One region of the Bradyrhizobium sp. LMG 9283 genome, then DNA from elsewhere that is predicted to be linked to it. Evidence: predicted binding sites of a transcription regulator. Region 1 holds the regulator's gene; each other region holds the start of a gene.
What was found. The regulator LexA, encoded in region 1, represses DNA repair genes until DNA is damaged. The targets are predictions, from matches to a motif close to TGTTCNNNNTGTGTTCNG.
Positions count from the first base shown of each region.

Region 1 (3,413 bases):
TTGCGGACGGAGGGCTGGTCGCGCTTTCTCTGCGCATCGACGCGTTGGCTGATGATTGCAGCCGTGCCGCGTTGGTGGTGACGGCGCGGCCCGCGCCGCCCGATTGCGCGGCGATGGTGGTCGATCGGCCGCGTCTTGCCAGTCAGGGCGCGCTGGCTCTGATGCAAAACGGAGAGGGCTTCTCGGTGCAGGCGGTGAGGGCGAGAGGCGCAAACCGCCCCTGGCTGCCCGCCGGCGCCGGCGAGGGGGATTTCGATAGCAGCCTTGCGCCGAAAACGGCCGCGCCTCGCAACCGGGACGCAACGCCATCGGAGGCCGACTTGCAGGCTGACGATTGAGGATAGATGCGCGGGGTGCCGGTCCGACGGGATTCCGCAGGACGCAAACCATACCATCTCGCCGGCCTCGGCCGGCGATGGCATTTCAAATCCTGGCCCTCGACCCACCGGCCGGGGGCGACGACCTCAGCCGATCGGCAGGCGCGTGATCGTGGACCGCGTCTCGGCGACGATCTGCGGCTTGTGCTCGCGCTCGCCAACCGGCTGGGTCACCGGCAACTGCAGCACGGTCGCGCGCTGGCCTTCGACGAGCTGTGTCACCAGCACGTATTTGCCGTCGGGAAATTCGATCGCGTCATGATGGCGATCGGGAATGTGCGGGTCGATCTTGCCGAACTTTCCGACGCGGGAGTTGACGGTGCGCGTCCAGATCCAGCGGTTGTCGTAACGGACGTTGTCGGCGAAAGCGAGCTCCGTTCCCGGCAGCAGGCAGACCGCGACCGAGAGATCGGCTTCGGAGGCGAAGCCGCGTGTCGAGGTACCGCGGAAGGTTGTCGTGACGATCGTCTCGCCGACTTCGGCAGGGCGCGTCGCGACGGCATGCAGGCTGTAGTCACACATCGGGTGCTCCTCATGCGAAGATAGCGAACCCGCACCTCTTTTGTTTTCGAGGCGCAGGCCTCTATCGGGGTGAAGCATACAACGTTCTGCTCGGTTGTAGGCAAATCTGCGGCTGGGGTCCGCAAGCCACGATCACATTATCTTTCCCGGATTCGATAGGAACAAAGCCGACGCCTGTGCATTCGGAAGACGCCATGTCAGCGCCCCGCGGGTGCCGACCAGCTTGAATATTGCCAGCTCGATTGCGGAGGCTGTGCGATTGCATTCCGCGCGTTGCGGATATGCTCGCGAGCCGCCGATTGCCTGCGCATACGGCGATGCGATGGTGTGGCAACGGCTTGCGATGCCGATGCTGCGGCCAGCGCCGCAATGATTGTCCATGCAACGATCTGGCGCATGGCGTCTCCTCAAGCTCTCAGGCCGCGAAGCGATGTCGCTTCGCGCGGCGTCTCGAGGATGTCGCGCCGGAGGGGGGCTGGATAATCCGGAAAGACTATCCAGCCGGAGCGGAAATGCTCCGCTCCAACAGGTGTCGAACGACCGCAGGACCGCTTAGTATTTCCGGTAAAGCCCGATCAGCTTGCCCTGAATCTTCACGCGGTTCGGCGGAAGGATGCGGACCTCGTAGGCGGCATTGGCGGGCTCGAGCGCGATCGAGGCGCCGCGACGGCGGAAGCGCTTGAGCGTGGCCTCCTCGTCATCGATCAGCGCCACCACGATGTCGCCGGTGTCGGCGCTCTCGTTGCGCTGGATCAGCGCCATGTCGCCATCGAGGATGCCGGCCTCGACCATCGAATCGCCGCGCACTTCGAGTGCGTAGTGCTCGCCCGAGCCGAGCATGTCGGGCGGTACGCTGATGGTGTGGCTGCGGGTCTGCAGCGCCTCGATCGGCGTGCCGGCCGCGATGCGGCCCATCACCGGCACCGCGACGGGACGCTCGCCCTCGTCAACAGGCGGGCTGGAGCTCGCGCGCACCTTGCCGAGATTGCCCTCGATGACGCTCGGCGTGAAGCCGCGGCGATTGCCGGCAGCGGCCTGGAGTTCGGGCAGCTTGATCACCTCGATGGCCCGGGCGCGGTTGGGCAGGCGGCGGATGAAGCCGCGCTCCTCGAGCGCAGTGATCAGGCGATGAATGCCTGACTTCGAGCGCAGGTCGAGCGCATCCTTCATCTCGTCGAAGGACGGCGGCACGCCGCTTTCCTTCAGACGTTCGCTGATGAACCGCAGAAGCTCGTATTGTTTGCGCGTCAACATCTCGACCAAAGTCCCCCGGTTGATGTCGTTCGATTCCGAGACGATGAATTCAGCGATAAGCCGCTACATCCTCGAAACAAATCATGAACGGACACTATATGTTCGATATGTGTTCCGCAACTGCTTAATTTACCGTGAACGGGGCAAAACTCGCGGAATGCGTGTGCAATGCAGCTCAGGCGGGGAGCCGCAGCACCTCGCAAGGCGTGCCGGCCTCGGCCTTCGGCGCGAACGGCGCGCGCACGAGAAGTACCTGTGCCGCAGCGAGATTCGCAAGCAGAGAGGAGTCCTGATGGCTGACGGGAAGGGCGACGAGCGTGCCGTCGCCGCGCAGCTCCAGGCGCGCACGCAGATAATCCTCGCGCTGGTCGTTGGCCCCGAGATCGCGGCCCAGCACGGCGCGCTCGCGGTGATGATGAATCACCGAGCGGCCTGACAGGGCGCGAATCAGCGGCACCATGAACAGGAAGGCGCATACGTATGATGACACCGGATTGCCGGGCAGGCCGATTACGCGCATGGCGCCGAGCCGTCCGTGCATCATCGGCTTGCCGGGCCGGATAGCGATCTTCCAGAACGCCATCGAGATGCCTTCGCCCTTCAGCGCCTGCTGAACCAGATCGTGGTCGCCGACCGACGCGCCACCGGTCGTGATCAGGATGTCGGCGCCGCTCTCGCGGGCGCGGCGGATGCCGGCGGAAGTGGCCTGCAGCGTATCGGCGGCAACGCCGAGGTCGATGGTCTCGGCGCCCTCACTGCGGGCGAGCGCGTGCAGGGCGTAGCCATTGGAATAGACGATCTGGCCGTATCCGGGCGTGGCGCCCGGCATCACCAGCTCGTCGCCGGTGGCGAGGATCGCGACCTTCGGACGGCGGCAAACGGCAAGCTGCGGGTGGTTCATCGCAGCGGCGAGCGCGAGATCGCGCTCGGTGAGACGGGTTCCCTTGCGCAGCAGCACGTCGCCCTCGCGGAAGTCGACGCCGGCAGGGCGGATGTGCCGTCCGGGAATCGCGGCTTCCTTGATCGTGATGTGCTTGCCGTCGGCGACCGTGTCCTCCTGGATCACGACCGCATCGGCGCCATCGGGAACGACGCCGCCGGTGAAGATCCGAACGGCTTCGCCGGCGCCGACCGTTCCCGCGAACGGACGGCCCGCTGCGACCTCACCGGTCACCGTCAGCCTGGAATCGATCGTGGCCGCATCGGCGGCGCGCACGGCATAGCCGTCCATCGCCGACATGGCTTCGGGCGGCTGCGTGC
Region 1 is NZ_CP120691.1:4,314,954-4,318,366, forward strand. Features, by position in the region: gene P6U29_RS20365 (ComEC/Rec2 family competence protein) at 1-338, shown strand, start outside; gene P6U29_RS20370 (hypothetical protein) at 465-899, opposite strand; gene lexA (transcriptional repressor LexA) at 1,452-2,153, opposite strand; gene glp (gephyrin-like molybdotransferase Glp) at 2,329-3,413, opposite strand, start outside.

Region 2 (3,413 bases), 2.9 Mb from region 1:
GAAACAGCATAATACGGTTCTTTGCATATTGACTACCGGTCCTGCATATTTTTCCCAAGAATGCCGGAGTGTTACGGCCTGGCGTTAAGGCTTGGGCACCTCCAATCGGAATCTGGCAGCCCCGCCCTGGCCGAGCGGCATTTCCAGCTCGGGCAGGATGGTCTTGAGCTCGCCGTGCAGCGTATAGGGCGGATTGACGATCAGGAGCCCGGTGGAGGTGAGGGCGGCGCTGTCGGCTTGCGGCGCGACGCTGAATTCGAGGCGCAGGCATTTCCCCGGCGGCTTTGCTGCAGCTGCGAGCCGCGCGACCGTTTGGGCCAGCGTGTCGGTGGCCCGCCGGTTCTTGGCCGGATACCAAATGACATAGATACCGGTCGGCCATTTTGCGAAGGCCGCCGCGAAGGCGTCGCCGAGCCGCTCGAACTCGTCCTTGGCTTCGAACGGCGGGTCGATCAGCACGAGGCCGCGCCGCTCCTTCGGCGGCACGAAGGCCGGCAGTGCCACCCAGCCGTCGAGATCGACCACGCGGGCCTGCTCGTCGCGGCGCAGCACGTCGATCAGCGCTTTCCGCGCCTTCGGCTCGAGCTCGCAGGCGACGAGGCGGTCCTGTGGTCTGAGCAGGCCGCGCGCAATCAGCGGCGAGCCCGGATAAGCCCTGAGCTCCCCCTTCGGATTGAAGGCGCGGACGATGTCGAGATAGGGCTTGGTCAGCGCCGCGGTCTCGTTCGACAGGCGCGCCTGCAGCAGCCGCGCAATGCCGGTCAGCCATTCGCCGCCGCGGCGCGCCTCGTCGCTGTCGAGATCGTAGAGCCCGGCGCCGGCGTGGGTGTCGATGACGCGGAACGCCGCCGGCTTGTCCTGCAAGTAAGTGAGGATGCGCGCCAGCACGATGTGCTTGATGACATCGGTGAAGCTGCCGGCGTGGAAGGCGTGGCGGTAGTTCATGAAAACAGCACTACGCCACGTGATGGCTTGAGCAAAGAGGCACGATCACGTGTCCCGGACGCGGTGCAGCATGCAGCGCTGGGCCACTGAGCCGGGACCCAGCTCTTCGCGATAGGCCCCGGAGCAGCAGCGCACTACGCCGCGGTTCGCGGCGCATTGCGCTGCATCCGGGGCACGAGAGCGTGGCTACCCGCCCCTGATCGGCGGCATCGTCACCTGGTCGCGGCGGCAGGCGCGGCGCTCGATCTCGTCGCAGGCGCGGAATTGCAGGTCCTTGCTGAGGCAGATGCGGACCTCGGATAGCCGTGTCCGGTTGCAGGTGACCGAGACGGCGGCATTGCTGAGACCGGGATTGGCCTTGATGAAGGCCTCCTCGACCTCCGCCGGCGCCACGGTCTTGGCTTGCGACAGATCGAGATATTCGGCCGGGATCTTGATCGCGGCGCGCGCCTTGCGGATCGTCTCGAAATAGCTGCGGCCTTCGAGCCCGGAGCAGGTGCCGTGCTTGTCCCATTCGTTGAAGATCAGGCCCGGCGCCGGCATCAGGTCGAGCATCGAGGAGACGATGTTGCGATTCAGCCGCGGCGCCGGCCGCTGGCAGTATTCCGGAAAGCCATTCTCATATTGCGGCCACAGCCCATGCACCACGAAGGCGTAGGGCCGTCCGCCGCATTGCATCTGTGACCGGCCGCCGCGTTCGGCAGCCTCCTCGCAGAACGAGGGCGACCACGACAGCGACAGCACATAGAAATCGAACTCGCCGGGCGCGTTCTGCCGCTTATCCTGGGCCTTCGCACCGCCGGCGAGAGTTGCCAACCCGGCAGCGAGGGTCAACGAGATCATCAGACGGGACAACGAACGCAATCTGGAATGAAACATGGCGACGCCCCTCAACTAGACTGTGCGGGCAGCCTAGCAGGCGATGTGAACATTTCAAGAACAAAATTTGGAGACGATGTCGTCTTCCGGCCGATCAGCCCGAATCAGGCGCTCTTCGGATCAGGGCTTGGCGGCGCGGCAGGCCGGGTTGTAGGCCCAGTTGCGATCGACCCCGACCACGCACCACTCGACGCCGTTGCCGTAGCCGGCAAAGCCGCCGTCCTCGATGAGCGAGAAATGCACCTTGCGCACCTTGCCGTCGTTGAGCATGGCGTCAGCGGTGCAATAGCGGCGCGGAATGTTGTCGGACTGCCAGGGCCGGAACGCGACTTCTCGAACGGCCGAGAAGCCCGTGATCTTCAACGAGGAATTCCAGAACGAGCTTTCCTTCTCCCAGAACTGGGTGGCGATCGTCGGCAGCGCCTTGTCGCAATCGGCAACAGCGCCGTCGTAGCGCGGCCCGCTCAGCCAGAAATTCATTTCAAGTCCATTGGCGGCCTTGGCCTCGCCGAGCGACAGTGCCCCGAACATGAGGCCGAGCACGGCGGCAAAGCGGAGCGATTTCGTCGGGGAGGGGGCGCGCATGATCAATCCGGACGTTCAAGTCTTGCGAAGGTGGGACGGTGCCGCGAAGGCGGGGGGAGGTCAAGTGCAGCGCGGCAACACTTCGCCAGGAGTTGACCGAGACGTCGCGGCCAACTGGCCTTCGCTTCTTTTCACTTCCATCCCGGCACCGTAAACTGCCGCCAGCCAATTGGAGTGACGGGAATGCGAATCATTGCGGCCGCGGGCCTTTTTGCCGGCCTGGTTGTCTCGGGTACGATGGCGAGCCAGCTGGCGCGCGCCGATATCCTTCCGGTGCCTCCGTTCAAGGGCAACGACACCGGCGGCATCATCGCCTATTCCATGGCGAGCCAGGTCGACGCGCGGCAGGTCGCGGTCGATCACTGCGCACGCTACGGCAAGGTGGTGAAATTCCTCGGCGTGCAGGCCTATGAGGGCGGTTACATCTCGTTCTCCTGCCGCTGGGTGCCCTATGGCGCCGCCGATCGGCCGATCCGCACGCTCTACTGAGGCGTTGTCGTACGCTGCAATCTGTTAGCCGGGAGCCTTCCACATGACGCGCAAACTCGCTTTGCTCGGCTCGACGCTTTGCCTCGCGTTGTCGGCAGGCAGCGCCGGCGCCGACGACCTGCCGGTGCGCAAGGCCGGTCTTTGGGAAATGAAGCTGGTCACATCAGGCTCGCCCGTGCCGGAGATGACCATGCAGCACTGCACCGACGAGACCGTCGACAAGGAGATGAGCAATAACGTCTCCCCGATGGCCAAGCAGATCTGCGCCAAGCAGGAGATCAAGAAGACCGCGACCGGCTATGTCAGCGATTCCGAGTGCAGCGTCGCCGGCGTCAGCACGACCTCGCATGCCGAGATCACTGGCGATTTCAACTCGGCCTACACGGTGAAGACGACCTCGCATGCGCAAGGCGGCGTCGCCGGCGCGGCGGGCCGCGATAACACCACGAAGCTGCAAGCCAAGTGGCTAGGAGCCTGCAAGCCGGAGCAGAAGCCCGGCGACATCGTGATGCCCG
Region 2 is NZ_CP120691.1:1,381,231-1,384,643, forward strand. Features, by position in the region: gene P6U29_RS06480 (23S rRNA (adenine(2030)-N(6))-methyltransferase RlmJ) at 85-945, opposite strand; gene P6U29_RS06485 (ribonuclease T2 family protein) at 1,132-1,824, opposite strand; gene P6U29_RS06490 (hypothetical protein) at 1,945-2,409, opposite strand; gene P6U29_RS06495 (hypothetical protein) at 2,593-2,898, shown strand; gene P6U29_RS06500 (DUF3617 domain-containing protein) at 2,942-3,413, shown strand, end outside.
Region 2: a site for LexA is predicted at 1,870-1,887, ahead of P6U29_RS06485 (ribonuclease T2 family protein). Genes of this name have one in related genera too.

Region 3 (3,413 bases), 820 kb from region 1:
GTGATGAGATCGAAAGCAATCAGACGTAACTTCGCCTTGCTCGCAATCTCTGGATGGGAGCAGAGATAATCGAGGAGCCAGATCAGCTGGAGCTGATCATTAGGATTCCGATCAAACCACAATTCGACGACGTCGTAGGCCTGACAGAACGCGACCAGAGAGAGATGTCTTCGCTCTTTGGCGGCCTGGGACCAGCGTCCAACGTAGTCAAACCAATGCCAGCCTGGCTTTACTGTCCCCGAGCGGGCACCGACATAAGCTGCAAGTTCGTCGAGAGGCAGAGGCCCGTCAACAAGACGGAATGTGAATGGGATGACGACTTCGGCGAGACCCGAGCGTATGAGATCGAAGCCTGATAAACTCGTCAGAATCACAGGCTTCATCGCACCACCTGATCACCACACCGCCAAAACGAAACGGGCACCGAAGACGTCGGCAACTCAACGTCCTCAGCGCCCGCTCCTCGCGAAACTCTTTGCGCGGTAAGGCTTACTCCTCCGCCGGCTCCTCGCCGTCGGCGTCGCGCTCCGGCGTGCCGGCCAGGATCTGCTCGGCGATCAGGCCGGAGTTCTGGCGGATCGCGGTCTCGATCTTGGCGGTGATGTCAGGGTTGCCCTTCAAAAACGCCTTGGCGTTCTCGCGGCCCTGGCCGAGGCGTTGGCTGTCATAGGAGAACCAGGCACCGGACTTCTCCACGATGCCGGCCTTCACGCCGAGATCGAGGATCTCGCCCATCTTGGAGACGCCTTCGCCGTACATGATGTCGAACTCGACCTGCTTGAACGGCGGCGCCAGCTTGTTCTTGACCACCTTGACGCGGGTGGTGTTGCCGACCACCTCGTCGCGCTCCTTGATCGCGCCGATGCGGCGGATGTCGAGACGGACGGAGGCGTAGAATTTCAGCGCATTGCCGCCGGTCGTGGTTTCCGGCGAGCCATACATCACGCCGATCTTCATGCGGATCTGGTTGATGAAGATCACCATGGTGTTGGACTTGTTGATGGAGGCCGTCAGCTTGCGCAGCGCCTGGCTCATCAGGCGGGCCTGCAGGCCCGGCAGCGCATCGCCCATCTCGCCCTCGAGCTCGGCCTTCGGCACCAGCGCCGCGACCGAATCGACCACCAGAACGTCGACGGCGCCCGAGCGCACCAAGGTGTCGCAGATCTCCAGCGCCTGCTCACCGGTGTCGGGCTGCGAGATCAGGAGCTCGTCGATGTTGACGCCCAGCTTGCGGGCATAGACCGGATCGAGCGCGTGCTCGGCGTCGATGAAGGCGCAGATGCCGCCCTTCTTCTGAGCTTCCGCCACCGTATGCAGCGCCAGCGTGGTCTTGCCCGAGGATTCCGGCCCGTAGATCTCGACGATGCGCCCTTTGGGCAGGCCGCCGATACCGAGCGCGATATCGAGCCCGAGCGAGCCGGAGGACACCGCCTCGATGTCCATGGACCGGTCGTTCTTGCCGAGCTTCATCACAGAGCCCTTACCGAACTGGCGCTCGATCTGAGAGAGCGCGGCGGCCAGAGCTTTACTCTTGTCCATGGAAGATCCTTCGACGATACGCAGGGCAGTTGCGGACATTGGGTCGTGCTCCTTATGGCGAGGATTCGCTAGGGGGACAAACGATTGAGAGGCAGCTCGGCGATAAAAGCAATGTACCCTATTTGTTCTAGGTTCGCAATATGTTCTTTGCGAATTGTGGTGCCTGTAATTGCCCCCAATATCCTAAGTTGTTTTGCGTCCCTTAGTCTGTGGTATAATCGTTCCATTCGGGGAACGCTGCCATGGACTACCGCGCGTACATCCTTGACGATGGCGGGCGCATCATCGGCGTGCACGAGCTGGATTGCGCCGACGACGAAGAGGCCAAACAGAAAGCAGCCCAATTACTGGATGGAAATGACCTTGAAGTCTGGCACCGAGAACGCCGCGTGGCCCGATTGAAGCACCATAATTGAAGCACCATAATTGAAGCACCATACAAGGCAGTAAGGCCGCCTCAAGAGGCGGCCCCTCAATGCGATCGACGGCGATGGCCGGCATTCTAGCGTGCTGGGTTAATTTCTGGTTGGCCCACTTTGCTCTGGGTGCACAACTGAACAGACGTCACAACCCGCATCAAGGACGCGCGCGCCGTCATATTTCCGTAATCCTGCGGCACCGAACCTTTTCACGGTCTCCGGCCTTCTGGGGGATGGGGCCGCAACTCTGGGGACCGTAACTCATGACGGACGACAACAGGCACCACGATACGATCAGGCGCAATCCGCTGCTGGAGGCAGCGCGCGAGGAGATGGTGAAGTTCGAGCGCAGGGAAAACCAATTCCGCAAGAAGGACCGCGAAGAGCGCGCCGCCGAGCTCCATCTTCCGCTGAATGAGATCAAGGTCCACTAGGCTCCGCCAGGACCGGCTTCCGGAGCGAGCTGGGCCTCGCCCCGCGATGCGGCAGTAGACGGCCGGTCCAAGGGGCGGGTCGCCTGATCTCGATCCGGCATCGCGGGTCGGGCTGCATGGCCGCAAAGGCGGGCGCGCGGACGGTTAAGGTATCTAAATACTACCCGTAAGCTATTGGTCGATCAATGAAATTGCAAAGCAGCCTACTGTGCATGGGGTTGTTTTCCAATTTTCTGAAAGTCGCGGTGCGCCCAGCGCCCTCCATCGGAGGGCACCCCCCGCCGTTCCCCAGCGCACGTAGCCGTCTACAGCACCGCCAGCAGCACCAGGCCAATCACCAGCACGACGAAGCCAGCCGCCGTCGCGGCGGCGAATGACCGCTCTACGTTATCCATGATGCCACCCCGTTTTCGGCGCGCCACGTTTCCCCCATGGCTGCGCTGAACGGGTAAGATCTTGCCGACGCGTGTGTCCGCAGTGGTGCGAACGGATGTCGAAATTGGGACCGGTGCGGGGCCTGTCTGCGGCCTTTCGATCGCGACCTTCACGGCGGACGATCCGGCCAGCCGCCAGACCAGGACAGATCCGAACGCGCCGCCTGTCAGGCTGCCGTAAGCTGAGCCGGCTAGGTTCGCCCGGCTATGGTGTTGCAGCCCAGCACCTCAGCCTCCAATAACTCTCTGCCCCGCTTGGCTCTCCCCAGGCGGGGCCTTTTCATGCCTGCTGGCGGCGCGCGGGTCGCGCTCCTCCTGGGTCAGGCGCAGCGAGAAGGCGCGGATCGCGGGCGCTGCCAACAGCACGACCGGCAGCATCGCGGCCCATGCGATCAGCCACGATACCATCCAGTGCCGAACGAAGATCATCGGGCTGCCTGCAGGAAAGCTGGCGATCCCTGCCGCGACCAGCGAGGTCAGTCCGGACTGGATGATGCCGAACACGAAATGAGAGTAGCGGCGGGGAATGCCGAGCATGAGGCGTCCACGGTTGCTTGCCGTCATCAGGCAAGCAAGGCACATGCCGT
Region 3 is NZ_CP120691.1:3,494,571-3,497,983, reverse strand. Features, by position in the region: gene P6U29_RS16275 (hypothetical protein) at 1-383, opposite strand, end outside; gene recA (recombinase RecA) at 490-1,578, opposite strand; gene P6U29_RS16265 (hypothetical protein) at 1,782-1,955, shown strand; gene P6U29_RS16260 (hypothetical protein) at 2,222-2,392, shown strand; gene P6U29_RS16255 (DUF2798 domain-containing protein) at 3,055-3,363, opposite strand.
Region 3: a site for LexA is predicted at 1,652-1,669, ahead of recA (recombinase RecA). Genes of this name have one in related genera too.

Region 4 (3,413 bases), 4.1 Mb from region 1:
GCGCCGTTGCCGCAGGCGATGGTGAGCTGATCGTCGAGCACCTCGCCCGGCGCGCCGGAGCCTTTCGCCAATTCGCAGCGCAGGATCTTGACGCGCGCATTCTCGTGCTCGGCCCAGGCGCCTGGAAACGGCGACAGGCCATGGATGTGGCGCAGCACGGCGCGCGCGGGCCGGGTCCAGTCGATGCGCGCCTCGGCCTTCTCGATCTTGGCGGCATAGGTGACGCCGTCCTCGCTCTGCTTTTTGAGCTGAAGCCCGCCGCGTTCGAGCGCGGCCATCGCGCGGACCATCAGGTCGGCGCCTAACCGGGACAGGCGATCGTGCAGGTCGAGCGCGGTCATGTTGTCCGCGATCGCAATGCGCTCGGCCATGGCGACGTCGCCGGTGTCGAGGCCGACATCCATCTTCATCACCATCACGCCGCTCTCGGCATCACCTTCCATGATCGCACGGTTGATGGGCGCGGCGCCGCGCCAGCGCGGCAGCAGCGAAGCATGCAGATTGTAGCAGCCGAGCTTGGGCGCATCGAGGATCGCCTGCGGCAGGATCATGCCGTAGGCGACGACGACGGCCGCGTCGGCATCAAAGGCCCGGAACTCTTCCAGAGCCTCCGGCGTCTTCAGCGTTTTCGGCGTCAGCACGGGAACGCCGAGTTTTCGTGCAGCTTCTTCAACCGGCGTCGGCTGCAATTGCAGGCCACGCCGCCCGCCCGGCTTCGGCGCGCGGGTGTAGACCGCCGCGATCTCATGGCCATGCGCGACGAGCTCGAGCAACGTCGGCACGGAGAAATCGGGTGTGCCCATGAAGATGAGGCGGAGGGGCATGTGGCTGCGTTCGCTGAGAGCTCTGGTTCTCCGTCATGCCCGGGCTTGTCCCGGGCATCCACGGTCTTGGCGACAAAGCAAGCAAGGCGTGGATGGCCGGGTCAAGCCCGGCCATGACGACGTGAGAGAGCCTTACTCCGCCGCGCGCTTGGCGGCTTTCTCGAACTTCTTCATCACGCGGTCGCGCTTGAGCTTCGACAGGTAGTCGACGAACAGGACGCCGTTGAGATGGTCGATCTCGTGCTGGATGCAGGTGGCGTAGAGGCCTTCGGCGTCCTCCTCGTGCACCTTGCCGTCGAGATCGGTGAAGCGCACGCGCACCTTCGCGGGGCGCTCGACCTCCTCGTAATATTCGGGGATCGACAGGCAGCCTTCCTCGTACACCGACAACTCCTCGGACGAGGCCAGGATCTCAGGATTGATGAAGACGCGCGGCTCGTGCTTGGTCTCGCCGCTCTCGTCGCGCTTGGCGAGGTCCATGGTGATGAGCCGCAAGGGCTGCGCGACCTGGATCGCCGCGAGGCCAATGCCGGGCGCGTCGTACATGGTCTCGAACATGTCGTCGGCAAGCTTGCGGATCTCCGCCGTGACCTTCTCGATCGGCTTGGAGACCAGGCGCAGCTGCTTGTCGGGCAGGATGATGATTTCTCGTAGGGCCATGGCCGCGATTTAAGCCGCGCGCCGGATGCGGTCAATGCGGCCAGGAACTTCGTTAACCCTCCACTAACCATAAAACTTCAGGTTTCGTTAACCATAAAAATTAGAGGGCGGTTAACCGACGACGTTCTCTCTTCGTTCGCACCAGACCGCGAATCGGCTAGAAGGGCTGACATGAACGAGATCATTGTCATGCTCGGCGACTGGCCGGTGCGCACCATCGATGCGCTGATCGGCTTCGGTGTGCTCGTCCTCATCCTGCTGGTGGTGATTGCGGTCGTGATCGCGCGCTCGGGGCGGCGCGGCGCGGAACTCGCTATGGCACACGCGATCCGGGCCGACGAGCTTGAGGAACGCCTCGCCCAGGTGCTGCGCGCCCAGAGCGAAGCCTCGGGGCGGGTCGATGCCATGACCCAGGCGTTGGCCGGCCGGCAGGCCGAGATGGCGCGCGCGGTCAACGAGCGGCTGGATTCGGTCACCCACCGCGTCGGCCAATCCATGGAACATTCGACCCGCAACACCATGGAGAGCCTGCGCGCGCTGCATGAGCGCCTCGGCATCATCGACAACGCACACAAGAATCTCACCGACCTCACCACCCAGGTGACCACCTTGCGCGACGTGCTCGCCAACAAGCAGTCGCGCGGCGCCTTCGGCCAGGCGCGGATGGAGGCGATAGTCCAGGACGGTCTTCCCAAAGGCTCCTACGAGTTCCAGTTCACGCTCTCGACCGGCAAGCGCCCCGACTGCGTCGTGTTCCTGCCCGATCAGCGCCCGCTCTGTATCGACGCGAAGTTCCCGCTGGAGGCGATGACGGCGCTGCACGACGCCCGTAGCGACGAGGAGCGGCGCGTCGCCACGCAGCGGCTGCGCAGTGACGTGATGAAGCATGTCAGCGACATCGCCGAAAAATATCTCGTCACTGGCGAGACCCAGGAGATGGCGCTGATGTTCGTGCCGTCGGAATCGGTCTATGCCGAGATCCATGACGGCTTCGACGACGTGATCCAGAAGGCCTATCGCGCCCGCGTCGTGCTGGTGTCGCCGTCGCTCTTGATGCTCGCGATCCAGGTGATGCAGCAGATCATGAAGGACGCGCGCATGCGCGATGCCGCCGACCAGATCCGTACCGAGGTGATCAAGCTCGGTGACGACCTCGGCCGCCTGCGCGACCGCGTGCTGAAGCTGCAAAAGCATTTTGCCGATGTCAATGAGGACGTCCGCCAGGTGCTGATCTCCGCCGAAAAGATCGAGAAGCGCGCCGGAAGGATCGAGGAGCTCGATTTCAGCAAGAGCGATGCGCCGGCGGAGGGCCCGCGGCTGGTCGCGACGGCTGCGCCGGAACTGTTTCCGCGGAAGCTCCAGGCGGGGGAGTAGAGTCTTCACCTCTCCCCGCTTGCGGGAAGAGTTCGGATCGCTCTTGTGATCCGGGTGAGGGGGTACAGGTCTCGCGACGATCTCATATGCGGAGAGAGGCCCCTCACCCCGCCCTCTCCCCGTAAGAACGGGGAGAGGGAGACGAGGCATCACGGCCAGAATCTGCTAACACCGTCCCATGACCGCACCCGACGCGACCTCCCCCGCCGCGACTTCCGCCCCTGCGACCTCCTGGCGCGAGAGTCTTGCCGTTTACCTGCAGCCCCGAGTGCTGATCGTGCTGTTCCTCGGCTTCTCCTCGGGACTGCCGCTGGCGCTGTCGGGGTCGACGCTGCTGGTATGGATGCGGGAGGCCGGGGTCGATCTCAAGACCATCGGGCTGTTTGCGCTGGTCGGCACGCCCTACACGCTGAAGTTCCTGTGGGCGCCGCTGGTGGACGCGATGCATGTGCCATTGTTCACCCGCGTCTTCGGGCGGCGGCGCGGCTGGCTTGTGTTCTCGCAGCTGCTGCTGATCGTCGCGATCCTGCTGCTGGCGATGACCGATCCGGCGCG
Region 4 is NZ_CP120691.1:8,420,147-8,423,559, forward strand. Features, by position in the region: gene fmt (methionyl-tRNA formyltransferase) at 1-824, opposite strand, end outside; gene def (peptide deformylase) at 957-1,484, opposite strand; gene P6U29_RS39280 (DNA recombination protein RmuC) at 1,656-2,858, shown strand; gene P6U29_RS39285 (AmpG family muropeptide MFS transporter) at 3,037-3,413, shown strand, end outside.
Region 4: a site for LexA is predicted at 1,607-1,624, ahead of P6U29_RS39280 (DNA recombination protein RmuC). Genes of this name have one in related genera too.